Regions from separate parts of the Lysinibacillus sp. FSL R5-0849 genome, predicted to be linked through region 3. Evidence: riboswitches for the same ligand, from Rfam matches in the RefSeq annotation. Region 3 holds a riboswitch; each other region holds the start of a gene.
The links. Region 3 has a riboswitch for cobalamin ahead of MKY80_RS02520 (ABC transporter substrate-binding protein). Riboswitches for the same ligand answer to the same signal wherever they lie in the genome.
Positions count from the first base shown of each region.

Region 1 (11,182 bases), 2.3 Mb from region 3:
TAGAGCCTGATCCATTTGCAAGAGGCTTAGATGATACATATCTTGTTTCTTTGGGTCAGTTTCTTTGTTGAAAGAATGATAGACATAACTAGGGGATACACTTGAAATCCCTTGCTGCTTTAAATAGTAAGAGACGGCTTTTTCTATGGATACACCTTTGTTAAGTTGAATCACATCATAGCCTAATGAAGGAATGGAGCGGATGACCTTAGATCCGATTTTTTTATGTACGTTTTTATCAAGGCCAGAATGCTTGATAATAATCGTATCCTTACTCATCCATTTGTCTTCATTTGTAAGATTCTTACCTGCATGTTGTGAATTGCTTGCTAATACGTTCTTCGCACTTTGTTGTGGTGTCTCCTCAGCAAAAGCTGAAGCGACAGGAACCATTAATGCAGCGGATGCTGCGACAGCGACTGATTTTTTAAACCAACTTTTCAATTGTATCTCTCCTTGATGTTCTATAATATGTCTCGACTATACTAATACGGTTAAACGTTAGAAAAGTTTCGCAAATGAGGAAAATTTTTCTCTGCGATTTAAAAACGAACTGTCCGTTACTTTTTATGGATGATACCATTACGCCTCTACATATAGCTGTTCGATCAATTGCAGTAAGTCATGCTTAGAGCGAGGAATTGAAATATTTTCGTGCCATAATTTCTTTTTTTGTAGAGCCAAAGCCATGTCAAATACCCATGGTCGTTCAAGATGTGCCCGTTTTAGCAATTCTTCTTCATAAAATAAGGCGACAGGGTCACCATTATAAATAATTTTTCCTGCCTCCATGACCATAATTTGATCGGCCCATTCATAGGCAAGGGCAATGTCGTGAGTCGCAAGGATAATCGTTTTTTCATGGTCTTCTACTTTGGCTAAGTATTGAAAAACTTGTGTAGCGTAATAGCTATCAAGACCCGCTGTTGGTTCATCTAATAAAAGGACAGTCGGTTCCATCGCTAATACACCTGCCATGGCCACACGCTTTTTCTGCCCTACGCTTAAAAAGTGGATGGGTTTATCTAGTAGCTCTGTCACTTCAGTTTGTGCAACAGCCCATGCTATTTTTTCTTCAATTTTTTCCGTAGGCCATCCTAGATTCATTGGACCATAGGCTATATCTTGCTTAACAGTTCCTGAAAAAAGCTGATTATCAGCATCTTGAAAGACGATTCCAACCTGTTGGCGAAGAGCCTTTAATGCCTTTCTATTATATTGAAGTTTTTCTCCATCAAATGAAATGGTCCCAGCTGTTGGTTTCAAAATACCATTAAGGTGCTGAAATAAAGTGGATTTTCCTGCTCCATTATGACCGAGTATAGCGATTTTTTTCCCTTTTGGAATGTTTAATGTAATATCTGTCAAAGCCTTCGTACCATCTGCATAGGCATATGACAGGTTGTTTAGTTTAAAATAAAATGCTGTCATGAGAAGTACCCTCCGTATACGATGAGGAATAAAAAAATAGCCGTTATACCAAGCCAGTTTTTTTTGCTATAGGCGCCCGTTTCATGCCAATAAACCGTTTCACCACCACGCGCCAGCATGGCATGATTAAGCTCTCGACTGCGCTGAAACATTTCAATAAACAACGCGGCAATTAGCATAGACACTGAACGTAACCATTGCATGGGTGAGTGGTAGCCAAGCCGGGCTTGCTGGGCCAAATGAATTTTTTGCATGCTTTCTAAAAAAATAAAAATAAAACGATAGGTGAGTTCTACTAGCTCAACTAATAAAGTAGGTAGCCGCCATTGTCGAAGCACATAACAAATTCCTTGTACAGATGTCGTTAAAACTAAAAAATATAAGCAACTTATACTGCCAAGTACAATAAAGAATAGTTGCTGGGCGGTAGCGATACTGGCTCTCCCAATAAAAATTGTCCAGTTCATATACGTAAATGCCCCCATATGGGCTGGTAATGTATGCGCTGCTGGAGCTATCGAAATGATGATTGATAAGAGACTTGTGAATAAGAAAAAACCAGGTAGTAATAATAGCTTCGCATAATAGTTTAGTGGAATTTTCGCGCCCCAAATGATAAAAGCACTCATTACAAAAAATGTAATGAGTGAAAGTCGTTCATCTCTCATAATAAGCGTGAATAAAAGTAGTCCTAATGAAAATATCATTTTTTCTAGCGGATGAACGAACGCTAGCTTATTGAGATACGCATACTTATCAATGAGTAACATAATCCTTAACCTTCTTTATGCTTGCCACGCATATAGCCAATAAAGTAGCCGATAAAACCAGCACCAATAGCTGCTTGTAGCACGAATAATAAGCTTTCAATTTCACCACTAGGTGGTTCCCACAAACTATCAAACCATGGCTCATATTCTGCATTGATCTCCCCAATGGCTGCTTCTGCTTCACCGTCGGCTCCTCCAAATTCTGCTCCTTTTTGGACGAAAAGAGGGATAATCGCCAATAGTACGACGATTGCTAAAAGTAATAAATTTCGTTTCATATTAGTGCGCCTCCTTTGTAGAGAAAACACGTAAAGATTTTAATTCGCTAATATTATATTTTTTCAAGAAGTTCATGACAATAACTGTTAATATTCCTTCACTCACAGCTAATGGGATTTGTGTTAAGGCAAAAATACTTGCGAACTTTGTAAAGGAAGCCATAAAGCCTCCAACTTCAGATGGGAAGGCTAGTGCTAATTGAATGGAAGTCACCACATATGTACCTAAATCCCCAAGCATGGCCGCAAAGAAAACAGCTAATGAAAACGATAACCCCAATTGTTTTGCCCCTTTAAATACAAAGTAGGCGATAAACGGTCCTACAATAGCCATCGAAAATGCATTAGCCCCTAATGTTGTGATCCCACCATGAGCTAAAAGTAAAGATTGAAATAATAAAACAATTGTCCCGATGACACTCATGGCTAACGGTCCAAATAATACTGTTCCGAGACCTACTCCTGTTGGATGTGAGCAGCTCCCTGTAACTGAAGGGATTTTTAAGGCTGATAGGACAAAGGCAAACGCACCGGACAGCCCCAGAATCATTTTTGTTTCAGGGTTTTCATCAATTGTTTTACGAATAGAGCGCAATCCTAAAATAATAAATGGGATGGAGATTACCCACCAAAAAATAGCCCATTCGATTGGTAAAAAACCTTCCATGATATGCATGGCGAAGGCACGCTTTGGCACCATTAAAAAAGCCAATAGAAAATAACTAAGTTTCCACCAAGACAGCTTCAATTTTTTTCCTCCAAACTGTAAATAGATTTTTAGAATGTAGCGTGCGTAATAAAAAAGCACTTTTCCGTTGTTGGAAAAGTGCATAGCTAAAAAAGCAAATAACATTTTCATCTGCTAAGCCGCACACCTATCCTCGTAGGCTGAAACGATCACTTATGTTCGGCAGGTCTCCTGGCTCTAGTTCAACACTTTATAGGTCTTCCCATCCATTGGACAGTGACATTTTCTATAAAGCTCCCTATTACAGTGGCGGGACCGCGCCGGACTTAAACCGGCTTCCCTTTTAAGCAAAATGACGAGCATTTTACACCGAAAAATAGTAAGTTGTGAGATTTCACGACAAAGTGTATCACGAATTTCCATAATTATGCTATACTTTTTTTATAAAAAATTAAAAATAGAATATCAATGTCGAAAATTCTGATAACTAACGTTTTTTAGGATTAAAGAAGGCAAATTCAAATTTTTAATAGCTTTCACCCCTCCTATGAAATTGATAAATTTGTCATGATTTTTTAAAGAAATATTGAAATTTTAAAATAATAAGATATGATTAAGACAGTTTTCTATTATGTATACGATTAAAAATTTCATATAAAACGTCGATAAGTGCTCGAAGAACTCGAGATAATAGGGAAATTGGTGAAAGTCCAATACAGCCCCCGCTACTGTAATAGCTGATGAAATCGCAATGCCACCTGTGCAAACTAGGGAAGGTGCGACAGTAAAATGAAGCTTAAGTCAGGAAACCTGCTTATCAGATTGTGCATGCAAACTTTTCGGAGGGAGAAGTTGAAGCAAAAGCGAGGATCTGTCTTTCAATCTATTCGTTTTTATTTGGCTTCTACAAACCTTTACTCTTCGGCAGAGTAAAGGTTTTTTCTTTTTTCCAAAAGCAAATGAGGGGAGATATAAGATGACAACGTGGAATTTAGAGGGGATGAAAACACATCTCTTTATTTGCAATGGCAGTAGCTGTATGAACAAGGATGGGGAGGAAATTACCCAAGCTATACGAGATGAAATACAGCGTAACGCACTAGATAAAGAAATACATACGACAAGAACGCGCTGTAATGGACGATGCAAGGATGCTTGTGTTGTGATTGCTTACCCTCAGGGGAATTGGTATCGTGTACCGTCAACGGAGCATGCTAGAACACTTGTACAGGATTTGCATCATGAATCCTTATATAACGATCATGTTTTTACACTTCGAGAAGGGACATTACAGCGAACAGCGCAAACAACAGCCATTAAAGGGATTGAAAAGGTGAAAGAGGGGTAAAAACATGGCGCAAAAAGGGAAAATTTTCGTAGTAGGCTTTGGACCTGGAGACTTTAAGCATATTACGACACGTGCAGTAGAGGCTTTACAACAAAGTGACATGATCATAGGCTATAAAACCTATGTTGAACTGATTCAAGATTTAGTCAGCGCAAAATCCATTGTCAGTACAGGTATGACAGAGGAAGTGTCACGTGCTCAGGAGGCCGTTCGTCAAGCAGAGGCAGGAAGTATTGTTTCGGTCATTTCGAGTGGAGATGCAGGCGTTTATGGTATGGCGGGATTGGTGTATGAAGTATTAATTGAGCTAGGCTGGACAGAGGCAACTGGTATTGAAGTGGAGATTGTCCCAGGTATTTCAGCTATCAATTCATGTGCTAGTTTACTTGGTGCACCCATTATGCATGATGCTTGTACCATTAGTTTGAGTGACCATCTCACTCCGTGGAATTTAATTGCGAAGCGTGTGGAAGCCGCAGCTATGGCCGATTTTGTTATTGCTTTATACAATCCTAAAAGTGGTCGCCGTACAAGACAAATTGTCGAAGCGCAACGAATTCTTTTAGAATATCGTTCTCCTGACACACCAGTAGGGCTTGTAAAAAGTGCCTATCGAGAACGTCAGGAAGTGACGATGACGACATTGGCAGAAATGCTGGAACATGATATTGGTATGCTGACAACAGTTATTATCGGAAACTCATCTACGTTCTTCTATGATAATAAAATGATTACACCGCGAGGCTACCAACGTAAATATACACTTGGTGAGGAAAAACAGCCATTACGTCCACATCAACGCTTACGGGAAGAAAATGAGCCATGGGCGATGAATCAAGAGACAGGAACAGCACGAAATGACTTTGCGGCAGACCCTAATGCAGGGAGAATGAATAAACCCAGTATAGCCGTTATGCCAAAGCCGAAAAAAACAGCACTTGAAATGGCTACAGCGGCACTTGCAATGGTAAAGGGAACAAGTGCTATCAAGGTTACTCCAAAGCTTGTACAACAAAAAATAGAATCCATTTTTGAATTAGCAGTGAGCCCTGGCGTGGCTAATAAATTTTTCACACCACAGCAAATGATGACGTTAGCAGAGGTAGTAGGAGAAGAAGGATCAATGGAATATACACCAGATCATCAAATCCATTTAAAAATACCTACAACAACGCCTGAACGTATCACTGAGAAATTACAGGAAGTAGGCTTTTTATTAGCACCAATTGGTGATGTGTTATCGTTGAAGGCTTGTGATTTTTGCTACGGTGAAAAAGCAGATTCCATTCCATATGCGGAGGAAATTCAAGAAAAGCTTGGCGGTATGTCATTACCGAAAACATTAAATATTGGCTTCAATGGCTGTGGAATGGCTTGTTATCGAGCCGTGTTTGATGATATTGGGATTGTCTATCGCAAAAGTAAATTTGATGTCTTTATTGGAGCGAAACCAGTCGGACGTACGGCTCATGCAGCACAGCCTGTTGTAGAAGGTTTGGAGCCTGATCAATTAATCCCTTTAATTACAGATATTATTGAAGAATATAAAGCCAATGCGCATCCAAACGAGCGTCTATTTAAATACTTCAAGCGGGTGAAAAAGATATTGCATTTTACGTATCAAGATATGTCTTCCAAAATAAAAATAGAGCCAGCTCCGTGCGGCGACTAGTGAGGAGAAAAGAGATGAAAGCTATATTATTTGTTGGCCATGGGAGCCGTTTAGCAGCAGGAAATGATGAGGTGCGTACATTTATCGAGCAAATGAAATCTCGCATTGATGAACAATATTTAGTGGAAACATGCTTCCTTGAATTTGCTTCTCCTAACATCGAAGAAGGTATTACAAACTGTGTGAAAAAGGGTGCTTCAGAGGTACATGTCATCCCGATTATTTTACTTCATGCAGGTCATTCTAAGCTACATATTCCGGCAGAAATCGAGCATGCTCGTGAGCATTATCCGAATATCACATTCACATATGGTCAAACAATTGGCATTCATGAAGAAATATTTGCGATATTACAGGATCGTTTAGTTGAAATTGGATTTGATACTGAACAAGAACAGGAAGACACAGCCATTTTATTAATTGCTCGAGGAGGTAGTGATCCTTATGCAAATGGAGATTTCTATAAAATTACACGATTACTATGGGAAAAACTACCTGTTAAATACGTAGAAAGTGCCTTTATGGGCGTAACGGACCCACGTGTTGAAGAAGGCATTGAACGCTGTGTCAAACTAGGTGCTAAAAAAATTATTATGCTTCCTTACTTTTTATTCACGGGTATTTTAATGGAGCGTATGCATGTTATGTGTGAGAAATACAATGAGCAATTTCCAGCATGTGAGATTCAAATTGCCAACTACTTTGGCTACCATGAACGTTTACAAAATGTTCTATTAGAACGTATTGAGCAAGCGGTGAATGGTACATCAACAGGTATGAAAGATCTTGAAGAATATCGGGCTTACGCTGCTATTCATGGGCATGCACATCATCATCACCATCATGATCACGACCATGATCACCACCACGACCACGGCCATGATCATGGACACGATCACCATCACCATCATCATCATGAAGAGGAGCCAGTAAAATGATTTTCATGTTAGCAGGGACGAGTGATGCAAGGAATCTAGGCCTTGAACTGCAAAGGACGGGACATGCTGTAACTGCCACCGTTGTGACGGAATCGGCAGCCTCTAGTCTTGCTGACGCTGGCTTACCTCATTTAATAGGGCGACTTACAGCGGAAGAAATGGCGACTATTATATCGGAACAAGGCTTTCAATTGGTGGTAGATGCCTCTCATCCATTTGCAGAAGAGGCATCGAAAAATGCCATGGCAGCAGCTGAAAAAGCGCAAGTTCCTTATATTCGCTATGAACGTGCTCATGAACATTATGTACACCCACTTATAACAGTCGTGAAGGATTATGAGGAAGCAGCTCAGTTAGCAGCAGAAAAGCGTGGTGTTATTATGCTGACAACAGGTAGTAAAACGCTTGCTACATTTACGAAAGTCTTACAAGGCTTAGAAAATACAAGAGTCATTGCTCGTATGCTCCCACGACTTGACAATATGGAAAAATGTGAGGCGCTCGGTGTGGCACAGCGAGATATTGTAGCCATTCAAGGCCCATTTTCAAAGGAATTAAATGAAGCATTATTCCGTCAATATGGAGTGACCTTAATGATTACCAAAGAAAGTGGCAAAGTCGGCTCAGTAGACGAGAAGCTAGAGGCAGCCCTTGCTTGTTCTATAGAAACAATTCTTATTGCAAGACCCAATATTAAATATGGCCAGCAATATTCCACTTTTGAAGAAGTGTTACAGGCTGTACAACATACACTTTAGGAGGCAATAACAATGGATTTTAAAACAGATTTCAAACCATTAACAGTAGACCCAGATAAAATTTACGATTACAGTTTCTCGATTATCGCGGAGGAAATGGGGGAGCATGACTTTTCAGAAGATGAATGGAAGGTTGTGCGCCGTATTATCCATGCATCTGCTGACTTTGAGCTAGGTCGTAGCGTTATTATTACACCAGGAGCACTTGAAGCAGGTGTTAAGTCTATTCTGGCAGGGCGTCATGTAATTGCGGATGTGCAAATGATTGAAAGTGGCTCTGGTAAAAAACGTTTCCAAAAACATGGTGGCGATTTACATTGCTATATTGCGGATGAGGATGTATCTGTAGAAGCGAAAAAGCAAAATACAACGCGTGCCATTATATCGATGCAAAAAGCCTCAAAATTGCATGAGGGCGGTATTTATGCCATTGGTAATGCCCCAACTGCATTACTAGAATTGATTCGTTTAATTAAGGAAGGCTTAGCAAAACCAGATTTAATTATTGGTATGCCTGTAGGTTTCGTGTCTGCGGCTGAATCGAAAGAAGAGCTGCTAAAACTTGAAGGTATTCCGTACATTACAAATGTTGGTCGGAAAGGCGGTAGTACAGTGACGGTTGCCGCATTAAATGCCATTTCACTTTTAGCGGATGAACAGGCGAAAAAATAATGGAGCGGAAGCCAAAAAAGGATCCTAAGGACATGCGTCACGGTTATACAACAGGAGCCTGTGCAACTGCAGTAACAAAGGCCGCTTTACTCGCCCTTATTACAAATGAAGAGCAAGAAACAAGCACGATTCATTTGCCAATAGGTAGGGATGCGACCTTTACCATTGAAAAATGCCTATTTGAAAACAATGCCGTCAGCTGTGAAACGATTAAAGATGCTGGTGATGACCCAGATGCCACACATCAGGCACTCATCGTCGGTACTGTGAGCTGGGCAGAGACACCTGGTATTCATTTAGATGGTGGGATTGGAGTCGGGCGTGTCACAAAGCCCGGCTTACCAGTGCCTGTTGGAGAGGCAGCCATTAACCCTGTCCCACGGAAAATGATTCACAGCACTGTTCAAGGAGTATTGGACGAATTTCAAATTACACGAGGGGTTAACGTAGTGATTTCCGTCCCTAAGGGTGAGGAGATTGCGAAAAAAACGTTAAATGGTCGTCTTGGTATACTTGGAGGCATCTCGATTTTAGGCACAAGGGGAACCGTCGTGCCTTTTTCAAGTTCTGCGTATATGGCTAGTATTGTACAGGCCATTAGCGTCGCTAAAGAGGCTGGCTGTGAGCATTTAGTAGTGACAACAGGTGGTCGCAGTGAAAAATTTGGGATGAAGCAATATCCCGATTTACCTGAAGAAGCTTTTGTTGAAATGGGTGATTTTGTTGGCTTTACTTTAAAGCATTGTAAGCGACTTGGTATTAAACAAGTGTCCCTTGTCGGGATGATGGGGAAATTTTCAAAGGTGGCACAAGGGGTAATGATGGTGCATTCCAAAAGTGCTCCGATTGATTTTAACTTTTTAGCACAACTTGCAGAAGATGTAGGGGCAGATGCAGACACAATAGCCGAAATACGAGAGGCCAACACAGCGTCGCAAGTAGGTGAAATTATGATGGAAAAGGGATATGAATCATTTTTCCATCGTTTGTGTGAGGCCTGCTGCTATTCCTCCATTCATCATATAAAGGGCGGTTTAACGCTTTCCACATCGATTTATTCGATGCAGGGACAATTATTAGGAAGGGCTGATGACATTGCATCGATCGATGAAATTAATTGGGATCGGGGATAACGGATTAGCAAGCTTATTCCCACAATACCGCCAGTGGATTGAAGACTGCGAGGTACTTGTAGGTGGTGAGCGCGTGCTTGATTTTTTCCCGCATTTTACAGGGGAAAAAATTATGATCAAAGGAGGTCTTTCAGCACTTGTTGAGAGATTGTCAGAGGAAACAAGAAATACGATTATTCTCGCATCAGGAGATCCATTGTTTTACGGCGTTGGGGGCTATTTAGCGAAAAAGCTAGATTTGGAGGTTTATCCATATATGAGCTCCGTACAGCTAGCCTTCGCGAAAATGGGAGAAAGCTGGCAGGATGCTTATGTTACAAGTATTCATGGACGACCTATGAAAGGCTTGGCACAGCGCATCGATGGGAAAAAGAAAATAGCTCTGTTAACAGATGCTGAAAATAGCCCAAATGCGCTCGCACGTTATTTAAAGCATTTTGGTATGACCGAATATCGTGCATTTGTAGCCGAAAATCTACAGGGTGAAGATGAAAAATGTGATTGGTATTCGCTAGATGAAATGGAGAATGCACATTTTTCCCCTTTAAACGTAGTTATTTTACAACAAACTGTTGAACCAAAACGCTACACACTCGGTATTGATGATGAAGAGTTTTCACAACGAAAACCAGATAAAGGACTCATTACTAAGAAAGAAATTCGTGTCTTAAGCTTACAGGCGATGCAACTTCAACAGGATAGTGTTATTTGGGATATTGGTACATGTACAGGATCTATGGCCATTGAAGCGGGGAAGCTTGCACCTGAGGGGGAAGTATACGCCGTTGAAAAAAATGCACCTGATTTAGAGAACTGTCTACACAATCAGCAAAAATTCCGTGTGGATATAACAGCAATTCATAGTAAAGCTCCAGAGGGACTCGATCATTTCCCAGACCCTGATGCCATTTTTATCGGTGGTACTGGTGGTGAAATGGTCGAATTACTACAATTGTGCTGTAATCGCTTAAAACCAAATGGTCGAATTGTTTTAAATGCTGCGACAATTGAAAATTTATATAAAGCAGTGGAAGCGTTTAAGGCTTGTGATTTTGCGGTTGATATTTTACAGGCACAGCTTGCGCGTAGCAAACCGATCTTAGATATGACACGCTTTGTGCCATTAAATCCAATATATATTATTTCGGCTTATCGAAAGGAAGAAAATCATGACTAATTTAGGTGTTTTATATGGCTTGGGCGTAGGTCCTGGCGATCCAGAATTAATTACAGTGAAGGCGTTTCGTGTGATTCAAGAGTCACCTGTTATTGCCTATCCAAAAAAACTTAGAGGCAGTAAGAGCTATGCCCATCGTATTGTAGATGTTTATATTAATCCAGAGGAAAAAGATATGCTTGGTCTTGTATTTCCTATGACGAAGGACGAAGCTGTCCTTGAGCGTGAATGGACAAAGTCAGTCGAGCTTGTATATGAAAAATTACAGGAGGGTAAGGATGTAGCCTTCGTTACAGAAGGTGATCCGTTATTATATA
Region 1 is NZ_CP152004.1:2,859,438-2,870,619, reverse strand. It holds gene MKY80_RS14090 (S8 family peptidase) at 1-444, opposite strand, end outside; gene MKY80_RS14085 (ATP-binding cassette domain-containing protein) at 583-1,431, opposite strand; gene cbiQ (cobalt ECF transporter T component CbiQ) at 1,428-2,201, opposite strand; gene MKY80_RS14075 (energy-coupling factor ABC transporter substrate-binding protein) at 2,207-2,479, opposite strand; gene MKY80_RS14070 (energy-coupling factor ABC transporter permease) at 2,481-3,227, opposite strand; cobalamin riboswitch at 3,371-3,556, opposite strand; cobalamin riboswitch at 3,818-4,000, shown strand; gene MKY80_RS14065 ((2Fe-2S) ferredoxin domain-containing protein) at 4,144-4,515, shown strand; gene cobJ (precorrin-3B C(17)-methyltransferase) at 4,520-6,187, shown strand; gene MKY80_RS14055 (sirohydrochlorin chelatase) at 6,202-7,125, shown strand; gene cobK (precorrin-6A reductase) at 7,122-7,883, shown strand; gene MKY80_RS14045 (precorrin-8X methylmutase) at 7,896-8,555, shown strand; gene MKY80_RS14040 (cobalt-precorrin-5B (C(1))-methyltransferase) at 8,555-9,688, shown strand; gene cbiE (precorrin-6y C5,15-methyltransferase (decarboxylating) subunit CbiE) at 9,663-10,865, shown strand; gene cobI (precorrin-2 C(20)-methyltransferase) at 10,858-11,182, shown strand, end outside.
Region 1: linked by a shared signal. The riboswitch ahead of MKY80_RS14065 ((2Fe-2S) ferredoxin domain-containing protein) and the one ahead of MKY80_RS02520 (ABC transporter substrate-binding protein) in region 3 are both predicted to bind cobalamin.

Region 2 (11,182 bases), 1.9 Mb from region 3:
AGCAAGCTTACTCGTTTTTGCTCACTGCTTTCAGCAGCCGTAATTATAGTAATCGCACTTTCTTCTATTTTTCGGTAACCCTCTTGGCATAATATGTCTGTCATCAATTGTTTTGTTTGCTCATGTACAGCTTTTTTCGACCTCAGCCAAGCTGATTCCATGACATAGCTTTCCGTGGCTATATCCGCCAACAAACGCATAAATTCTTGCTCCTGCTCGAGTTGAATCTGTGCATTCGTAATGACTGTAATTGCTAGTTGCATCAAATGCTTGGAGAGAAGGATATAATGGTGATTTTTTTCTAATGGTTGACAGTGAATAAAATCATCTGCAATTGCAGTTGTTTGTACATTTTTTTTCCACAGCATTTTAGCCAATGTGAGGCGATTGATTTCATTTGTACCTTCGAAAATACGACTAATTCTTGCGTCCCGATACAAACGTTCCACATCATATTCTTGCATATAGCCATATCCACCATGTATTTGGACAGCTTCATCAGCAATTTTTCCAAGTGCTTCGGAACAATGTACTTTATGGAGTGCGCATTCGAGTGCAAAATCGGATATTTTCTGGACCATCGTTTCCTTACTTCCTGATGCAATAGCCTCATCCATTTTTCCAGCCGTTCGGTATGCAGCACTTTCTGCTCCATAAATCAATACGGCCATGTCAGCAAGTTTTTCCTGTATCATTGTAAAATCAACGATAGATCGTTCAAATTGTCTCCGTCCCTTTCCGTAATTCACAGCTAATTGAAATGCCTGTTTGGCAGTTCCTATATTGGAAAAGGCTAGCTTTAGACGTGCCATATTCAAGATGTTCATAGCGACAATATGCCCTTTGCCAACCTCTCCAAGAACATGATCGATTGGCACTATAACGTCTTCTAAAATGAGCGTTGCCGTTGAAGAGCCTTTAATGCCCATTTTCTCCTCTTCCTGACCTACGGATACCCCTTTAAAGGAGCGTTCGACAATTAACGCAGTCATGCCATTATGCGTCTGGGCAAAAACAACGAAGACGTCTGCTAGCTGAGCATTCGTAATCCATTGCTTTTCTCCGTTTACTATCCATGCTGTACCATCTTCTGTTAATCTAGCATTCGTTTTGGGGCGCAGTGCATCAGAACCTGCATCGGACTCTGTAAGTGCATAGGCACCAACCCATTCTCCAGATGCAAGCTTTGGTAAGTACCTCAGCTTTTGCTCCTCATTGCCAAAATAGACATAGGGTAATGTGCCCACCCCAGCATGGATATTGTAGGAAACGCTGAAAGAGCCCCCAAAACCCATTTTCTCTGCTACAAGACCGGAAATTGTTTTATGGAGCTCGAGTCCTCCATAAGCCTCGGGAATTTCAATGGCCAGTAAGCCAAGATCACCTGCTTTTTGAAATAGTTGACGAGTGATCTCATACTGTTGCTGTTCAATAGATGAAATATTCGGTGAGACATCCTGTTTAATGAAGAGCTCAGCAGTTTTTGCAATGAGCTCCTCTTCATCATGAAAATCCTCTGGTGTAAAGATCGTCATTTTGTCTTCTAGTTGATCCATATGAGTCCTCCTTGAAAGAAAGTGGAGAGAAACCATTCAGCTCCCCTACTTTATTTCCTCCTTAGGTAAAATGGTTTTCGCTAATTCACGATCTAAATCCTCGAATTGATAGTAGGAAATCGTTTCATATAATTCGCTTCTTGTTTGCATATCCTCAACTGCTTCTTGTTGTGTTCCAGTATTTTTTATTAATTCAAATATACGCTCGTATGCTTTCGCTGCAACTCTCATAGACGTAACAGGATAAATGACCATCGAGTAGCCCATTTTTTCAAATTCCTTAGCGGTATAATAAGGAGTTTGACCAAATTCAGTCATATTGGCTAATAAGGGTGCATTTAACTCATTGGCAAATTGTTTAAACTCCTTGTCAGTTTGTAATGCCTCTGGAAAAATAGCATCTGCCCCAGCAGCAACATATGCTTTGGCTCTTAGAATAGCCTGCTCTAAGCCTTCAACAGACCTTGCATCCGTGCGAGCAATAATTACTAATGTAGGGGCTATTTGTTTAATCGTTTTTATTTTTTGTATCATTTCCTCTATTGAAATAAGAGTTTTGCCATTTAAATGTCCACATTTTTTAGGAAGATTTTGGTCCTCTAGCTGTACGGCAGCGACCCCTGCCTCTACCATTTCACGAGCAGTACGGGCAACATTTAATACACCACCAAAGCCCGTATCAATATCCACTAGCATAGGTAAATTAGTAGCCCGAATAATATCACTAGCACGCTGAGCTATTTCATTTGAATAAATCATCCCTAAATCTGGCAGGCCTCTACTCGCTGTATACGCGGCACCCGAAAGATACAGTGCATCAAAGCCAACTTTTTTAGCCATTAAACCTGCCATTGCATCATGTGCTCCGGGTATTTGCAAAATAGCTGAACGAGCAATAAGAGCTTTAAATTGTTCAGCTAATTGTTTTTGTGTCTTCGCTTCTTGAACAATCCACGCCATTTTTAAAAACCTCCTCTTTATTGCGTTCGGAATCCTTCTAAATTAAATAAATAGATTAATAAATTCATGGACAGCAATTTGTTCAAGCAGCTCTTTATTTGCACAAACCTCATTTATTGTATTGAGTTGTTTTTGAGAATAATGCGTACTAATGTTTTGCTGGAATTTATCAATGATCTGAGGAAATGCTTCCTCACGGCGGAAACGATGTCCTAAAGGATATTCACACTCAATTAGCTCGGATGATGTACCATCTTTGTAATAAACTTGAACAGCATTCGCAATGGATCGTTTATCAGGGTCTAAATAGTCGATTGTATATTGGCTTTTTTCCACGACAACCATTTTATTTCGCAAGTCATCAATACGTGGGTCTACAGCCACCTCATCTTCGTAGTGATCTGCTGTAATGTCACCATAAATAAGACCAATAGCTGTAATATATTGAAGGCAGTGATCACGATCAGCAGGATTGTGAAGTGGCCCTTCTTTATCGATAATTCGTATGGCTGATTCATGCGTCGTAATGTTAATGCGGTCAATTTCAGCTAGGCGATTCTTTACTTCAGGATGTAAATGAACAGCACATTCTGCAGCCGTTTGAGCATGAAATTCTGCAGGGTAAGACACTTTAAAGAGGACATTTTCCATAACATAAGATGCAAGTGGTCTCGCAAGCTTTAATTCTTGCTTATTAAAGAGCACATCTTGGAATCCCCAGCCTGGTGCAGATAATGCAGTTGCATAGCCCATTTCCCCTTTCACAGCCATCATTGCTAGTTGTACCGCCCTGCTTGTAGCGTCACCAGCAGCCCATGATTTTCTAGATCCCGTATTAGGGGCATGTCGATAGGTTCTTAAACTTGAATTATCAATCCAAGCATTTGATAAAGCATTGACAATTTCTTGATGAGTACCACCTAAAGCCTTTGTTACTACAGCTGTTGTTGCTATTTTGACAAATAAGACGTGATCTAAGCCAACACGATTTAAGCTATTTTCGAGTGCAAGTATTCCTTGTATTTCATGAGCTTGTATCATCATTTCTAAAACGTCTTTTATTTGGAGAGGCTCTTGCCCTTCTGCAACACCTACACGACTCAAATAATCGGCTACAGCTAAAATGCCACCTAGATTATCAGAAGGATGCCCCCATTCTGCCGCCAACCATGTATCGTTATAATCCAACCAACGGATCATACAACCGATATTAAAGGCACCTTTAACTGGATCAAGGACATAGGATGTTCCTGGAATACGAGTACCATTTGGAACGACTGTACCTGGTACTACAGGACCCAGAAGTTTTGTACATTCAGGATATTGTAAAGCTAAAATGCCACAACCTAACGTATCCAATAAAACATATCGAGCCGTTTCGTAAGCTTCTTCGCTCGTAATCTTTGTGTTTAATACGTAATCCGCAATATCAACAAGAAGCTGGTCTGTCATCGTTTTTTCATTCGTTTTAATCATCTATATCTTCCTTTCAAGGTATGAATTTGATATACTAGTATGCTGATGGGCATTGGTCAGAATGTCCATCAGCTCTATGGCGAGTTGTTAAAACTTGATTATACCGACAATTCTTCAAGGTTATGACGCTCGCCTATATAATGAACACGAGGTCTAAATAATCGATTATTGTCATGTTGTTCGATCACATGTGCACATAAACCAATCGTTCGAGAGCCAAAGAAAATAGGCGTATATAATTCAATTGGTAAGCCCAGCATGTAGTACACTGGCGCAGCATAATAATCTAAATTTGGATACAAGCCTTTTTCCTCCACCATCACTTTTTCACCAGCTTCACACATGTGATATAAGCGGTCATCCCCTTGCTCCAAGCATAATTTATACAAAGCTTCTTTCATGATCTGCGCTCTTGGGTCCATTTTTTTCATATAGACACGATGGCCAAAGCCCATTATTTTCTCTTTATTTTTGAGCTTGTTTTTCAGCATCGCTTCAAAGCCTTCCACTGTCTTAGCTTCAAGCAGCATATACATGACTGCCTCGTTCGCCCCACCATGCAAATTTCCTTTCAATGATGCGACAGCACCAGTTAGAGCACCATACAGATCGGATTGTGTGGAGGCAATAACACGAGCAGCAAAGGTCGAATTCGGCATTTCATGTTCACTATATAAAACAAGTGATTGGTCAAAAATTTCCTCTTCTAATGGTGTTGGTTTTCTTCCAGTAATCATGTAATAAAAATTAGCACTATATGAAAGCTCACTATCCGGTTCTACTACCTCTTGACCATTTAATACACGGTAGCTATTCGCAACGATATTGGGCATTCCGCCTAAAAGTCGATATGCTCGTGTTACATTCTTTTCAGTCGAACGATCATTGATGTGCTGATCATACCCTGCTAACGCTGAAATTCCAGTTCTAAGGCCGTCCATAGCATGTGTCCCATTTGGTAATAAGTTGAAAATTTGAAAAAGCTCTTGTGGAACGTGATAGTTTTCTTTCAATTTATCTTGTAAGTCAGCTTGTTGCTCAGTAGTTGGTAGGTTTCCGTGCAATAATAAATGGACAATATCTAAATAGGAATATCGCTGAGATAGTTCAATCAAATCATAGCCCCGTATAACAATTTGGCTTCCTACTACGTCTAAGAAAGACAGTTTTGTTTCCGCAGCAATAACTCCATCAAGACCTGGTGAATACGTTAACTCCATGAATTACAACCCCTTTGTTTAATCATTCTTGTAAGCGTTACCATTCAAACTCGAAAGAACAACAAAAAAACAACTTCTACCCCTTTAGAAGTTGTTAATCTACAAAAGTATGACAGAACAAAAAACAGTGAACTTACATCCATTCACAATCACCATACAGTAGCTAACACCTCCCTATCCTCGTAGGTCAATTGATGCTTATTTAGCGGCAGGTCTCCTGACTTATCATCAACATTCCTATAACACCTTCCCGTTTTGATGAACAAAACAGTGGCCACGTTATGGAACTCCTACATACAGTTGCGGGACAGTGTTGGACTCACACCAACTTCCCTTTTAATCAAATGGAATCAAACCCATTTGAACCACCAAAATTTAGCATATTCAATTTGTCTTTTTACCTTAACATAGAGGTTTCCAAACAATCAATATAGGTAAAATTCAGAAAAGACTGATTATAAAAAGCTATTTTTCATTTTTGACGAACTATTCTGCATATTTAAGCATTATTTCGCTCAAAAAAAGATTGTTAATCAATCCCAATGAAGCTATATTTATGAAGTCTACTTTAAAAAAGCGAATTATTTTGCATAACGATGAAACGTGGAGTGACGGGATGGGCTATATAACAGAATTAAGAAAGCTTATCGGTAATAGACCGATTATAAGCGTCGGTTCGACAGTTCTTGTTGTTAATGATGATAAGAAGATACTCTTTCAACATCGTTCAGATACGTTGGATTGGGGATTACCTGGCGGCTCAATGGAAATAAACGAAACATTAGAGCAGGTTGCTGCTCGTGAACTTTATGAGGAAACTGGACTCGTGGCTACAGAGTTTGATTTTATCGGTGTTTTTTCAGGACCTGATTATTACTACTGTTATCCGAATGGCGATGAAATCCATACAGTCATTCACCTGTATAGGGCTAAACATGTAAGGGGTGTATTGGAAATGAAAGATGGTGAGAGCTTAAGCCTCACTTATTTCAGTAAGGAAGAACTTCCGAATAATATGGAACAGAGGACGGTCGCTCTCTTATACAACCTAGAGGGTAAAATATGGGGGTTCGAAAGCTCCTTTACGAAGCTTTCCAAATAACAATGTAAGAATTTTAATAAGGACTTTCTTCGCAAAGACATTCCAGTTCATTCTAAAGTATTCTTGTGAATTCTTTCGCGAGGGTGAGTGGGTAAAATCGCGTTGTATAGCTCAAGTGATGCGGAATGCTTAAATGGTTCACCTTTCATACTTTCCTCTACTAGCTGACCATTTTGCATGACAAGGATGCGATCTGAAATAAAGCGTGTAGCCTGTAGGTCATGAGAAATGAAAATGTATGCAAGTTGCAAATCCTTTTGTAGTGTCTGTAGTAATTGAATGATATGTTTTTGCAAAATCATATCTAAACTACTAATGGCTTCATCTAAAACAATTAATTTTGGGTGTAAGGCAAGCGCTCTTGCAATGTTAACACGCTGTTGTTGTCCTCCGCTAAGCTGGGAGGGATACTTTTCGGTAATAGATTTGTCTAACTCTACATGATCAAGTAATTCCTTTACCTTATAATGTCTCTCAGCTGAGCTATAATGCTCGAAATTTAGGTACGGTTCCTCTAAAATTTGAAAAATGGTCTGCTTTGGATTTAATGAATGATAGCTATTTTGAAAGACTGCTTGTAAATCTCTCCGTATCATTTTTTTCTGTTGGCTAGTGGCATCATAAAGATTAACCCCTTGAAATAGAATCTCACCGGCTGTTGGCCTTTCCATTCCTAATATAATTCGGCCCAATGTGCTTTTTCCTGAGCCACTTTGTCCAACAATCCCTAAGCATTCCCCCTCCTGAAGTGAAAATGATACTTTCTGTAATACAGGAGCATCCTGTCTTCGCTTGAATATGAACGGTCTATGTGCATAGTTCTTCTCAATATTTCTCACTTCTAGTAGCTTCAATTTTTTCACCTCTAAAACATAATTCGGGATTGTAATAGTTTTTTTGTATAAGGATGCTGAGGTGCATCAAAAAAATCATAGACATTCGCTTGTTCAATTATTTCCCCCTTATACATCACGGCCACGTCATCAGCAAGTTCAGCAATAACGCCTAAATCATGTGTCACAAGAAGGATGGCTGCCTGTGTTTCCAAGCGAATACGGTCAAATAAGGTCAATACCTGCTTTTGATTGACTGTATCAAGAGCTGTCGTTGGTTCATCAGCTATATATACCGAGGCTTGAATTGCCAGTGACAAAGCAATCATTACACGCTGTAGCATTCCCCCACTTAATTGGAATGGATAATAGTGTAAAAGGCGCTCGGGATTAGGTAAATTAACTTTTGACATGCTTTCAATAGCAATTTGTCTTATTTCATTTTTAGTTATAACAAAATGAGCCTTTAATGATTCACGAAAATGACCTTCAATGGTTTGAACACGGTCAAAGGCAGTCGAAGGATTTTGCATAATAATGGAAAGATGTCTACCACGATAAGCTCTCATTTGAGCAGCAGTTACCTTCAATAAATCTTGTTGATGGTAGAAAATTTGCCCTTTGGTGATCTGTGCTCTAGTCGGCAAGGCTTGCATGATAGCTTGGCAAAGCATCGTTTTCCCACTACCGCTTTCCCCAATAATTCCTAACACTCGGCCTTGATAGGCTGTTAAATGAATGGAGGATAAAATATTCTGTTCTCCAACTTTGACCGATAAGTCTTTCACTTCTAAAACTTTCTTCATAACTACCCCTTTACTGATCAGGCTTCTTCAAACTACTTGCTAAAACATTACATACTAGGACAACAAGGACGATAGCAAGCCCAGGATATAGCATTAATTCAGGATGTTGGCGGATATATTGCTTCCCTTCATTTACCATCATTCCCCATTCAGGGGTAGGAGCCTGCACACCAAGCCCAATAAAGGAAAAGCCCGCAATCTCTAAAATGACCTTCCCCATATCTAATGCCACAATCGTTACAATCGGTGGCCAAACATGAGGGAGATAGTGACGAATAATTAATTTCGCACCTGTAGTACCACTAATTCTTGCCGCTAGAATAAAATCTTTTTCATTCATGCCAATAAATAAACCTCGGATTAGCCTCGAATAATAAATAAGCTGTGTTAAACTAAGTGCAATTAACACATTTTTCAAGCTCGGTCCTAATACACCTAAAAGCCCAAATGCTAGTACAAGTGTTGGAAAAGCTAATAAAATATCGCATACCCGAATAAATAGCGCATCTATTATACCTCTTTTTAAGGAGACCCATGCGCCCAATAGTATCGCTACTAGAATAGCAACTATTTGTATGACGAGCGCCGCACCTAAAGAATACCGAATCCCTAAAAGCAATCGGGAGAAGACACATCTTCCTAAATGGTCTGTTCCTAATGGATAGTCCCATGAGGGTGCTAAAAATTTCTTAGAAATATCGACTGCTAAAGGGTCATGAGGCATAATGAGTGGGGCAAACAGTCCGAGTAAACCAATAAAAATCAGTAAGGTGAGACTAATATATCTTCTCATATGTATACGTCCTAAGTTCACTTTACTCTCTCCTATCCTTCATCATCAGATGAGGATCCAATAAACGATGCAATACATCTGTGCCTAAATTGGCGAGCACATAGATGACAGCAATCACCAACACATAGCATTGTACAACGGGGTAATCACGATTCGTTATGGATTCTATTATATATCGACCGAGTCCAGGCCAACTAAATACTTGCTCGACAATGACAGCACCACCTAGCAAATTTCCGAGTGTCATCCCAAACAATGTTGATATCGGTATAGCAGCATTCCTCCCCACGTGTCGAATGAGAATGACCGATTTTCTCAAGCCTCTAAGCTGTGCATATTTTACATATGGCTGCTCGTATTCTTCGATCATGGCAGAGCGGATAAACTGTGAGAACAATCCGATTGTAGGTAAAGCTAAGGTGAAGGCCGGTAAAACTATATGTGCTATCGAACCTTTTCCATTCGTTGGAAAAATGCCAAGTTTTAAGCTGAAAAGATAGAGTAGGATAAACCCTAACCAAAATGTTGGAATGGATACACTTAGGACTGTAAATAATCGAATGATTTTATCGATAAAGGAATGCTTATATAATGCGCTCACAACCCCTAATGGAATACTAAAAGTTAAAATGAGGATAAATGCTACTAAAGCTAATTCAATGGTAGCGGGTAGTTTAGCAAATAGCTCATGAGCCACGGGTAATTTACTAACAAAAGATGTCCCAAAGTCTAGCTGTAAAATGCCTTTTACCCATAGCAGATACTGCATGATAAAAGGCTTGTCTGTCCCTAATTCTTCTCGTAAAGCTTGTATAGCCTCTGGTGTTGGGGCAATTCTTGAGAGTCGAAGGATGACCTCTGCCGGTTCTATTGGTACGAAACGAATAAACACAAAGGTCAGAATAGATACGCCTACTAATACAAATGGTAGAGTGAGAATTCTTTTTACACAAAACATCCAAGTCGATTCGTACATGCCGTCACTTCCTATTTCATCCGATGATAAAAAGAGAGTTGCCCTATTTCGACACACTCTCTCTTTCATACTTAGTTTTCTTTATCCATTTGCGCATATGGAATGTCATACTCAGAAGCACGTGGTGCAAAATCCTTCATATATGGTTGATAAATAACATTATTTGTTTCATACGATATTGGATAGAATAATGCTTGATCGTGGAACATTGTTAAAATATCCGTATATAGCTGCACGCGTTCCTCTTCATCGGTACCGACTAATAATTGATGTATGTTTGTATCGATCTCCTTAGCATTTGGTAAGCCTAATTTTGCTTCATATACACCACTAGCATTTGGCGTAGCTGATTCATTTGCAAAGCTATGTGGATCAGTCGGCGGTCCATTTGTTCGCCAGAAGTTAATATCAACCTGATCATCCATTAATTTTTGCAGACCAACCATAACATCTGCCCCTTCAATATTTAACTGTACCCCTATTTTTGCTAGCTCGCCTTGCATTAACTCCGCCATAGGTTTTTGAATGGCATCAGTAGCAATATAGATTAAATCTAATGTAAGGGGTTGACCATTTTTCGAACGAATTTTTTCACCCTTCTGTAGCGTCCAGCCCGCTTCATCTAGCAATTTCTTCGCTTTTTCAGGATTATATATAATGGGCGCTAAATCAATATTGGCATAAGGAATGGCATTCCAGAATAGCGTGTTTGCCACTTTTTCTGTACCATGTGTAATATTGTCTACCATTTGTTCTTTATTGATAGCATATTGAATAGCTTGTCGAACCTTTAGCTCAGCTAACGGTCCTGACTGAGTATTGAACAGTAATGCTTTCGTAGACAGCGGCTCAGATGTAGCTGTTTTATATTTGCCACTATCTCTTAAGTACGTATAGTTATCTAAACTAATAATCCCTCGACCATAAATGACATCTAATTCTTCATTTTCAAAGGCTAACGAAAGGGATTCCGAATCTGGAATGATCTTAACCTTTATTTTATCTACGAGAGGTTTTTCACCCCAATAATGTTCGTTACGGCTAAATAATGCATATTCATCTTTTTTATAGTCTGTTAATACCCATGGTCCTGTGCCAATAGCTGATTGAATGGAATCATTTGTCGCATCACCGTCTGGAAAGCCATTATCCCCTAAAAAACGGAAAGGTCTGACAAAGGCTAATTCGTTTAACACAGGGTAATATGGTTCGTCTAATTGCAAACGTATTGTTGATTCATCTACTTTGACGACCTCTTTAATATGGTTGACCATACCCATCCAAGAATGCATGTCACGATTCGCTAATACTGCATCAAAATTGCGAATCACATTATCAGCATTAAAGGCAGTCCCATCCGAATAGTTAACATCCTTGCGTAAATGAAACGTATAAGCAGTTTTATCCTCTGAGATGTCCCAGCTTTCTGCTAGCTTTGGTGTAATTGTGCCATCATCGTT
Region 2 is NZ_CP152004.1:2,413,909-2,425,090, forward strand. It holds gene MKY80_RS11780 (acyl-CoA dehydrogenase family protein) at 1-1,556, opposite strand, end outside; gene prpB (methylisocitrate lyase) at 1,602-2,516, opposite strand; gene MKY80_RS11790 (bifunctional 2-methylcitrate dehydratase/aconitate hydratase) at 2,559-3,992, opposite strand; gene mmgD (citrate synthase) at 4,091-5,212, opposite strand; cobalamin riboswitch at 5,402-5,597, opposite strand; gene MKY80_RS11800 (NUDIX hydrolase) at 5,829-6,314, shown strand; gene MKY80_RS11805 (dipeptide/oligopeptide/nickel ABC transporter ATP-binding protein) at 6,362-7,177, opposite strand; gene MKY80_RS11810 (ABC transporter ATP-binding protein) at 7,180-7,953, opposite strand; gene MKY80_RS11815 (ABC transporter permease subunit) at 7,964-8,746, opposite strand; gene nikB (nickel ABC transporter permease) at 8,769-9,722, opposite strand; gene nikA (nickel ABC transporter substrate-binding protein) at 9,794-11,182, opposite strand, start outside.
Region 2: linked by a shared signal. The riboswitch ahead of mmgD (citrate synthase) and the one ahead of MKY80_RS02520 (ABC transporter substrate-binding protein) in region 3 are both predicted to bind cobalamin.

Region 3 (11,182 bases):
GTGCACGTTCATGGCTACGAACTGACCAAGCATCCTGTTCCTCACGACTTAGCGAGAATTCTTTAGCTGTCGAGTTACCATAGCTGCCCATATGTGGTCTTGCTGGATCAAAAGCACATGTTAGACCGTCATAAAGCATGCCATCAACCATCGTTGAATCACCCATTCGTAAGCCCGTTCGACCATTTAACAAATAATATGGTGCATTAGACATGGACTCCATTCCACCAGCTACAATTACCTCTTCGTCCCCTAAACGAATCAGTTGATCTGCTAATGTCACTGCACGCATCCCCGACGCACAGACTTTATTAATCGTTTCTGTTTTTACCCCTATTGGCAAATTAGCCTTTATGGCTGCTTGTCGAGAAGGAATTTGTCCCTGTCCCCCTTGTAAAACCGAGCCTAAAATTACCTCATCGACTTCATCAAGTCCCATATTGGCTTTCTCTAATGCACCCTTAATTGCAATGGCGCCTAAATCACTTGCATGTACTGCCGATAAAGAACCACCAAATTTACCAAATGCCGTTCTTGCTCCTGCTAAAATTACAGCTCTATTCAAGTAAAACACCCCTTTTGTTTTACGTTCTCAATGAAGTAGTGAAGCATTTTATTGACTGAACGCTCGCTCGACTTCTATCGATGAAAAATGGGAGTTTTCATTTCAACTCCCATTTCCATTTAATCTTATTCTACAAAACAATTTTTTATTGTGCAATTTATATTTTTCAGATAACTAAAATATTTCTACAATAGCAATCATTTTTCTGCGCTTATTTCACTATTCTCGTTTTTACTTGCATTTTCTACTGTCATCACAACTTCTTCCATAGTTTCTTCTACTTCCTCAGGAGAGTTGTCGACAACCTTTACTTTTTCCCCAAATACTGAACGCTCCAATAACTCTGCTACATCGAATGTGCCAATCGAGTCTTCCACTTCTTTAGCCTTTGTACCATCCTCCAGCATTGTTAAGCAGTAAGGACAGCCAGATGAAATAACTGATGCATTAGTTGCTAAAGCCTGTTCTGTACGAGCTACGTTAATGCGATTGCCGACATGCTCTTCCATCCACATGAGACCGCCACCGGCACCACAGCACATGGCTGTTTCTCGATTACGTTCCATTTCGACTAACTTCACTCCTGGGATGCCACGCAAAATTTCTCGTGGTGCATCATAGACATCATTGTAACGACCTAAATAACATGAATCATGGAAAACAATTGTTTCATGTACCTCGTAATTTAATGCTAGACGATTTTCTTCAATTAACTGGTTTAATAATTCAGTATGATGATATACTTCGCCTTTCCAACCAAAATCTTGGTACTCATTTTTAAAGATATTGTATGCATGAGGATCAATTGTAACAATTTTTTTCACGTCATTTTTAACGAACTCATCAATATTTGCTGTAGCAAGCTCTTGGAATAAAAATTCATTTCCTAAACGACGTGGCGTATCCCCAGAGTTCTTCTCTTTATTTCCTAAAATTGCAAACTTCACACCGGCTTCGTTTAACAGTCGACAGAATGCTAATGCAATTTTTTGAGATCGGTTATCAAATGCTCCCATTGACCCAACCCATAAAAGGTATTCCATTTCCTCGCCAGACTTTTTCAATTCTTTTACTGTTGGGATATGGATTGTTGGGTCTAAATCACGCCAATTTTCTTTTTCTTTACGATTTAATCCCCAGGGATTTCCTTGTCTCTCGATATTTGTCATCGCACGTTGCGCATCAGGATTTACTTTCCCCTCTGTCATTGTTAAATAACGACGTAAATCAATAATTTTATCAACATGCTCGTTCATTACTGGACATTGATCTTCACAGTTACGACAAGTCGTACAAGCCCAAATCTCTTCCTCTGTAATCACATCACCAATTAAAGATGGACTGTAGATATCTTCAATCACTGCACCTTCAGCCCCAGCTGCCAGCGCAAGCTGATTACCCTTTGTATTGGCAAAGAATTGATAAGGTACCCAAGGCTTTTGCTTTGTGACAACAGCTCCTGTAAATGTTAAATGATCTCGTAATTTCACGATTAAATCCATAGGAGACAGCATTTTTCCTGTCCCTGTAGCTGGACACATGTTTGTACAACGTCCACATTCTACACAAGAATACAGATCGAGCATTTGTTTTTGTGTGAAGTCCTGTATGCGTCCCACCCCAATAGAAGGCATATCGTCTTCACTTTCAGCATTTTCTAATGCCTCAAAATCAATGGGTGTTAAAGTGCCTGTTCGGTCTAAACGATTCATGTAAACATTAAGCGGGCTTACAATTAAATGGAAATGTTTAGATTGTGGTACATACACAAGGAATGTTAATAGAATTAATAAATGTGCCCACCACATGACATAAAACACACCAGCAGCTACTGACGCAGGTAGGAAACCAAAAATAGTAGCAATACTAGAAGCTACTGGTTCTGTATAGGTTAATCCCTCTCCATGCCAAATTAATCCCATACCATTCGCAAGTAACGTCGATACCATTAAGCCACCAATGAAAATTAATACAAGACCGTTTTTCCATCCACGTTTTAAACGTACTAGCTTTTCAACATAGCGGCGGTAAAATGCCCAGACAACCGCTACCAAAATCATTAAGACCACAAGTTCTTGGAAGAATGTAAAGACACCATAGAAAATACCCAGCGGTAAATGTGTGCCTGGTGCTAATCCTTTCCAAATTAAATCAATCGCCCCTAGCTGTACCATTAAAAATCCATAGAAAAACATTACATGGATTAAACCACTCTTTGGATCTTTTAATAGCTTGTTTTGGCCAAATACATTGACCATAATATAGCGAAGACGTTCTTTTACACTTTCATCAAACTCAACCTTTTTCCCCAATTGCACATACTTATAGCGTGTTTTCAACAGATAGAAGAACAATCCTACTGCATAAAGTACAACCACGACTGTTAAGACAATGTTAGCAATTAATAATGGACTCATGGTTGGTCCCCCCTTGTTTGTCGTAATTTTTCTCTCTTTGTGATAAATTTGCTAGCTCATACGGAAATGTTCATCACATCGATATTATATTCCTATTCTAATAAATGAGTGAGCATTCAGTCAACATAAAACGGAAATATTTCTGATAATTTTATATTCTTACATTTTACAAGAAAAAAAGCCACCCTGAATTTTTTCAAAGTAGCGTTTTTTACTTTCTGTAGAAAACTAAATTTTACTTTTTAAAAACATTCCCACTGCGAATATATTCAACATCCGCAACATGTAATCGAGCATTTACTACTCGTGCAGCTGCAAATAAATAATCTGATAATCGATTTAAATATTTTTGTACAACTTTTGGCACATCTTCAACTTCTTTCATAAGTGTCACCATTTCACGCTCTGCTCGCCGAGCAACCGTACGCGCAATGTGTAAAGTTGCAGCTGCTGGTGCCCCTCCTGGCAAAATAAAACGTTGTAATGGTGGCGCTTCATCTGAAAGTGCATCAATACGAGCCTCTAGCACCTCAATTGGTTGTTCAGTTAGCTTATAATGCCGTTCTTTCATCACGTTGGCTAGATCACCACCGGCATCGAATAGTTCATGTTGAATAGTTTCTAAATCCGTTAAAATATCCTTGAAAAGTGCTGGATCTAATTCACTTACAGCTTTACCAATAAAAGAATTTAATTCATCAATAGCCCCATACGTTTCAACACGTAAACTATCTTTATCAACGCGTCCTCCTATAAGACTTGTTTTACCCGTATCCCCTGTTTTTGTGTACAGCTTCATTTCGCTCATCTCCTAAAATTGATTTTTGTAATTTCTGATAGCCTGAACCGTAGTTTCAAAAACACCCTTTGCAATCATTTTACCAACTTCCGTAATGGGACCACCATATAACATTTCTGTCCCTTTTTGAGTTGCTGCAATTAAAAGGCTATCTGTAGCAGTACCTGTAGCAATTGTTCCACTACGCTCATCACGAATATTTTCTGATTGCATAGCCTTCGTTTTCGCTTCTGTAGCTGTCATCATGGCCTGAAAAAATGCTTCCTCCGATAAACAGCCGTTGATAATTACCCATGTATTAATAGTACCAATATATGGTTCATCCTGCCTTTCGTGCACACGAGATACATCTACTGCATTCCCTACACCAGCAGTAACAGCTACTATCACACTGCCAAATGGTGCAGGTAACTCATTGATCGCCACAAGAGCTGTTGGCACTGCTGTCAGCATGACAACTGTATTCGTAGGCGAAAAATGGCCTCTTTGCAAAAATTCATTAACCTCTCTCTTTACATCACTAATCACATAATCACTAGGAACAGAGCGGTTTAACAAGCAATTATGCCACCCAATTCCAGGGTTATGGACAGCAGAGGATACAGTTTTTATAGGAATCTCTGACTGGAGCTGAATAAACTGTTCCGTTATTATAAAATGTTCTTTTTTTATTACAGCGCGCTGTTGATAGTCGCTTGCTGCAGGCATCATCGTAATTTGTGGTTTAGGTATTTCTGGATGAGCATAAGTAGCTACTCGTGCTTGATAAATTTCTTCTATCTGAGAAGCAATTAATACTTCATGTGGTGCCCCAAAAGCTCTCATTTGTCCACTTTCCATGAGCAATAATTCATCACAATAGAGAGAGGCTAAATTCATATCATGTAATACCATCACTACCGTTAAACCACACTCTACAGCTTCCTTCCGCACCATATCTAAAATTTGCCGCTGATGGGCAATGTCTAAATGATTTGTCGGCTCATCTAGCAGTAAAATTTCCGCAGTTTGAGCAAGGGCCTGTGCAACAAAAACTCTTTGCTGTTCGCCACCCGATAAAAATTCCATCGGTGTATGCTCATAACGTTTTATGCCTGTTTGTAGCATTGCATGTTGAACCGCTTGCTCATCTTGCTCAGACCAACTTGAAAAAAAACCTGATTGATGTGGATAACGTCCAAGCGAAATAGCCTCTCTAACACTGTTTGAAAAAGCATTCGCATGGAGCTGTGGTAAAACAGCCATTTTTTTTGCTAAAGCACGGGCATTGTAGGAAAGAATGCTTTGTCCATCAATAGAAATCGTGCCCTCAACTGCTGGTAGAATACCACTCATTACCTTTAATAATGTTGATTTCCCACTACCATTTGGCCCTAAAATGCCAAGAATCTTTCCTTTTTCAACTGTAAAGCTTATATCCTTGACGATCGGTACGTCTTCATAACCACCTGATAGATGTTCAACAACAATCACGCCCGTACCCCCTTGCCTCTTCGTTGCTTATAAAAAATATAGGAAAAAACAGGCGCTCCAATAAATGCCGTAATGACACCAATGGGCAGTTCCCTTGGCAAGATGATGGTTCTTGCAACTAAATCACAAATAATAAGTAATGTTGCCCCATTAAAAAAAGATAATGGGAGTAAATGACGGTGATCAGAGCCCCAAATCATTCTTGTCATATGTGGTACAACTAACCCTACAAAGCCAATTGTGCCTGAAACAGCAACTGCTGCTCCAGTTAGCATGGAGCCACCTACTAAAATCAAATACTTACTTTTCTTTACATTGACACCTAAATGCTTCGCTCTTTCTTCCCCATATAACAGAACATTAAGCTCACGTCTCTGAGTCCACAGCATAAGGGAACCAACAATGACAAATGGAATAATCATTTGAACATATGGCCAACCACGCATAGAAACAGAACCGAGTAGCCAGCCGATTACTTGGCGTAGCTCCTCTCCCGATAAAGCAATCATTAACGAGATTAACGATCCTAAAAATGAACTAAAGATAACTCCTGTTAAAATCAGTGTTTCCATCTTTAAAGAACGGTCTACTACTCTAGCAAAGCTCATCACAATCACCATTGTAATAATTGCGCCTATCATGCTAAAGGTAGGTAAGGCATACAAGCCTACAACAGGTATAGAAATATTTAAAAAAATTGTCATGACTGCGCCGACAGAAGCACCAGATGAAATACCTAATGTATATGGATCTGCTAATGGATTTTTGAGCAAGCCTTGGAAAGCCGCTCCCGCAATGGCGAGAGAAGCTCCTACTAGCCCCGCTAAAAGCACACGGGGCAACCGAATTTTCCAAAAGATATTGGCAGCTGTTTCATCAACTGACTGATTCCACAGCACTTCTATCGGAATATGAACAGAGCCTATAGCTACGCCACACCAGATGCTAATGATAAGAAGCGTATATGTTAATACATAGGCTGTTGCTATTTTTTTCACTTAAATACCTCAGGGTAGATAGCTTTTGCTAATTCCTCAAGGCCATCCGCTAAACGTGGTCCCTGACGGCTTGTTGTGCTTTCATCTACTTGCACAATAGCATTATTTTTCACTGCATTAATTGTATCGAAACCAGCACGCTTTGGTATTTTTGTTAAAATATCAGGTACATAACTATATGTCACCACGATGACATCTGGATTTTTTGTGATAATTTGTTCTGCACCAATTTCATACCAATTATCACCGTCTGCTGCTACATTTTTTGCATGGATCATCTCCAGCATTGCGTTCATAAATGTGCCTTGACCAGCTGTATAAATATTAGGTTCATCAGAGGCTTCTACAAAAACGTTCTTAGGTTCAACGTCTTTCACTTTCCCCTGAACCTCTTCCACTTTCGCCTTCATGTCAGCAATGATTTTTTCAGCTTCTGGTAATTTCCCTGTAGCACGCCCAAGCTGTTCAATCGTTGTATAGGTTTCATTAAAATCTTGGGCATTTTTTACAACAAATACTTTCACGCCCGCAGATTCTAGCTGTGCTATGGCTGATTCCGAAAGAGACATGCTAGATTCATGTGCAAAAACGATATCTGGCTTTAAGGCAATAATTTGTTCAATATTGTACTCCATGCCACCAACCTTATCCTTTTCAACTACCTCTGGTGGATAATCGTCGTTGTCTGTAACCCCTACGATTTCATCCTTTAAACCTAGGCCAAACAATATTTCTGTATTACTTGGAATAAGTGACACTATTTTCTTAGGAGGAGCCTCTAGTGTAATATCCTTCCCAATAGCATCCGTTATAGTCATAGGGAATGTTGCTTCTTCCGCCTTAGATGTTTCTTGTTGTGTTTGCTCTTCTGTAGGTGTGGAATTGTCTTTTTGCGCCTCTTGTCCACAAGCTGCTAGCAACCCTATCGTTAAAAATGCCGATACCCCTATTTTCCAAAATTTCTTCATGTGAATCCTCCTTCGTTGATTTGTGCGTTCATGTGTTAGAAGTATTCCTCCATCAAAATAAGACCCCTCATCTTCGAATGATGAGGGGTCAAAATCGCACCAAAAAACTGATACAAAATCCACCATCCTATCCTCGTAGGCTGTAATGTCTATGCTATAAAGGCAGGTCTCCTGGCTTGTGCTCAGTACGTTTTTTCAAGCCTTCCCGAAATCTTCAGTGGCATCATTTGAAAAAACTCACACTTACAGTGGCGGGACCGCATCGGAATTACACCGATTTCCCTTTTCACTTTACTTAAGTAAAGAACCTTTATAATATTCAGTTGATTTTATTATACATGAAATTAAAAAAAGTCGCCTCTATATCAAGGCGACTCCAAAGGTTATTAGACGATTTCAGCAAAATACTGTACGGTTTTCATCGGAGCACCGATCGTTCGTAATGACCAAGTTTGCTCTAAATAAACATCCGCTAGTTTATCATATTTCCCACCAAACTTTTGTGCCCACTCAACGGCTATGACACTTTCATATAATTGAGCCATTTTTTTGGCAACATCCTTTGCTTCAAACGTTTTTGTCGCTTCATCGAGAGTACTAAAAATTTGTAAGGTTGCCGATAGTTTAGTCAATTGCTCTTGAACGATTTTCACTAATGAATGGTCTGTTAATACTTCTAATCGCTTGCTCATCACTTGAACAAACAATTCATGTGCCCTGTATTTATCCACTAAGCGAATAAGCTCCAAAGCTAGTATATTAGCCGTACCCTCCCATACCGTCAGCACTTGCGCATCTCTCAGTAAGCGTGGTGTTACAAAGTCCTCAATATAGCCATTCCCGCCATGTAGCTCAATTGCTTCACTTGCATAATGGACCGCCTGCTCTGCCGTTTCCTTTTTCATAATGGCAATATATAAACGGTTCATGATGATGTCTTGCTCTGTTCCCTGACCACCTGTCACTTTATCGTATAATTGAATAAGATCAAAAATCGTGGCTACTTCTACATGCAGCTTAGCGGCATATTTACCCAATGTATCCTGGATCATAGGATACTGTGTTAAAGGTTTACCAAAGGTATATCGATTTGACACATAATGCTTCGCCTCTAAGAAGCCACGGCGCATAATACCAATGGATGCCACAGCATTACAAATTCTTGATAAATTAAGCGCCTCCAGCATATAATAAATCCCTTTATTTTGATCACCAACTACATAAGCGAGTGCTCCATCAAACTCAACCTCACCAGATGGAACGGCTTTCACACCTAATTTATCTTTTAGTCGTCGAATACGAAGTTGGTTAGCCGATCCATCTTCATTACGCCATGGAACTGCAAATAGAGTTAATCCTTTAGAGCCTGCTTGTGCACCCTCTATTCGTGCCAATACCATTGCAACCCCACACATCCCTGCATTGGAGGCGAAATACTTTTCACCATAGAGGCGGTATTCATTCCCCACAAGTTTTGCTTCTACTACATTCGCACCAACATCTGAGCCTCCTTGTCGCTCTGTTAAAAATGTCGCTCCCTCATATAGCTCCATATCGCCTGTTGCACAAACATGCGGTAAGAAGCGCTGCTTAACTCCTTCCTCTGCATAATGGTCTAATAAATAGGCAGTAGCCATCGTTAACGTCACAGGGCAATAAAAACCGGGCTCCGCATGTGACAGTAAATAACCTTGCGCAAAACTATAGACATAATTCCCTTTGTGACCTAGTTGGGGAATATCTTTATGCACATAGCCAACAATCCCCGTATTATATGTCTCCTCAATTGTTTTTTTGTAGCCGTCATTGACCCATACCTCTGAAACCTCTTCGCCATAGGCATTATACCTTTGAAGGCGAGGCTCTCCTTGTCGATCAGTATGTTTCGCCCTCACATCTATTGCACCCGCACATAGCTCACCAAAGTCCGTCAATTCCCGATGCGCATAAGATGAAAATTCTTTATCGAGCATCATTTCCAACACTTTTTGAAGCGTATCATCATCTGTAAAGAAATTGCTTGTGCCTGCTATTTCCTGTTGTAAAACTTTCATGCTATCTCACCTCTTGTCCTTTCAAAGATTGTTTTAAAATTTTGCCTGACGCATTCCTTGGTAGCGCTTCCACTTTTTCGAAAATTCGCGGTATTTTATACTTAGCAAGCTGCCCCTCTAAATAATCTTTTAGAGCCTCTTCATCAATATCCTGTTTAGCGGAATAAACAGCCTTCACTGTCTCTCCCCATTGTGGATGTGGAACACCAACCACTGCCGCTTCAAATATCCCCTCAAAGCTTAAAAGGCAATCTTCAATTTCTTTCGGATAAATATTGACTCCTCCCGAAATAATCACATCTTTTTTTCGATCAACAATCCAAATAAAGCCGTCTTCATCCTTACGAGCTAGATCACCTGTTTTTAACCAACTGTCTATAAAGGCCGCATTGGTTGCCGCTTCATCTCTGTAGTAGCCAAGCATATTACCCTCACCAAATAAAACGATTTCCCCTACTTCTCCTGCTGGTACATCTTCGCCACTGTCGTTAACAATACGTATCTCTGTACCTAAAGGTGCTCGCTGTCCAATACTCCCAGCCTTTCCTTCATGCTCCTTGCCAAATAGCAATGATCCACTTGGCCCCGCCTCTGTTAATCCATATACGCATGTTAAATTAGTTGTGCGGAATGACTGTTGAATGAAACGAACTTCGTTTTCAGATAAAGGTGCACCTCCATATACCCACCATTTCATGGAGGACAAATCAGCTGATTGCAATCTCGGCATCTGTGCTGTTAATAAATAAGCAACAGGTGCGCCAAAGAAATGAGTCGTTTTTTCCTGTTCAATGGAATCCATTAATAAATCTGGTGTAAAAGTTGGCGTTAACACATTTGTAGAGCCTACAAATACACCTGCCATTAAAAATAAATGCAATGGAGCCGAATGAGTTAATGGCATCATTAGCAATATACGGCTTTCAGGCTTGACCTCCATTTCAACTGCAATCATTTGTGCAACCGTTAAAATATTACGATAGCTAAACAATACGCCCTTTGGTTTCCCAGTCGTACCTGATGTGTACAAAATGGTCGAAGCATCATCTTCGTTTAACTGACATTCAATCGTTTGGGAACTGGCACTTTGAATCATTGTTTCATAATGAAGCCAGCCTGCTACTTGTTGGCCTGTTTTAATTTTTAACGGGATTACGGCAATATGCTGGACTGCCGCAAAAATGGCTTCATGTGCAATAATCACCTTTGCCTCAGCATGCTGTGCCACATACTCTACTTCTTGTAATGTAAACTTAGCATTGACTGGGACGACAATAGCACCCATTCGCTGAATAGCAAAATAGCTCACGACAAACTCTACAACGTTAGGCATAAAAATCAGAACTTTATCTCCCTGCCTTACACCCTGTTCTAATAATGCATGACTAAAACGGGTCACTTGCTCATCTAAATCATGATAGGTCACTCTTCTACCATGACAAATAACGGCTTCCTTTGTTGGATACTTACGGGCATTACGTGCTAATAAATCGGAACTATTCATCGTGCATCTCTCCCCTTAAAGTCGTTAATTTCTCATTAAACATGCCATGCATTTGTTGTAATTCATTTCTCATTTGCGTAAGCTCAGCTATTTTCCTATCAATCTCCTGTATCTTTTGCTCTCCGTATTCAACGGTTCGCTCCAATTGCTGAATTCCTGAGCGATCAAAATCAAAAAGTAACACCATTTCCTTGATCTCCTCCAGTGAAAAGCCGTAACGCTTTCCTCTGAAAATAAGCTTGAGCTTCGCAGATTCTTTTTTCGAAAAGGTTCGTTGATTCGTAGATGAACGTTGAGGACAAAGAAGCCCAAGCTCCTCATAATAACGAATTGTACGTGTGGACACATCGAACTCCTTAGCCACCTCTTGAATCGTCTTCATAATCGTCTCCCCCTCCTGATTG
Region 3 is NZ_CP152004.1:520,886-532,067, reverse strand. It holds gene MKY80_RS02545 (acetyl-CoA C-acetyltransferase) at 1-565, opposite strand, end outside; gene MKY80_RS02540 (heterodisulfide reductase-related iron-sulfur binding cluster) at 763-2,982, opposite strand; gene MKY80_RS02535 (cob(I)yrinic acid a,c-diamide adenosyltransferase) at 3,218-3,781, opposite strand; gene MKY80_RS02530 (adenosylcobinamide amidohydrolase) at 3,794-5,254, opposite strand; gene MKY80_RS02525 (iron ABC transporter permease) at 5,251-6,252, opposite strand; gene MKY80_RS02520 (ABC transporter substrate-binding protein) at 6,249-7,220, opposite strand; cobalamin riboswitch at 7,364-7,547, opposite strand; gene MKY80_RS02515 (acyl-CoA dehydrogenase family protein) at 7,607-9,274, opposite strand; gene MKY80_RS02510 (long-chain-fatty-acid--CoA ligase) at 9,276-10,778, opposite strand; gene MKY80_RS02505 (MerR family transcriptional regulator) at 10,771-11,160, opposite strand.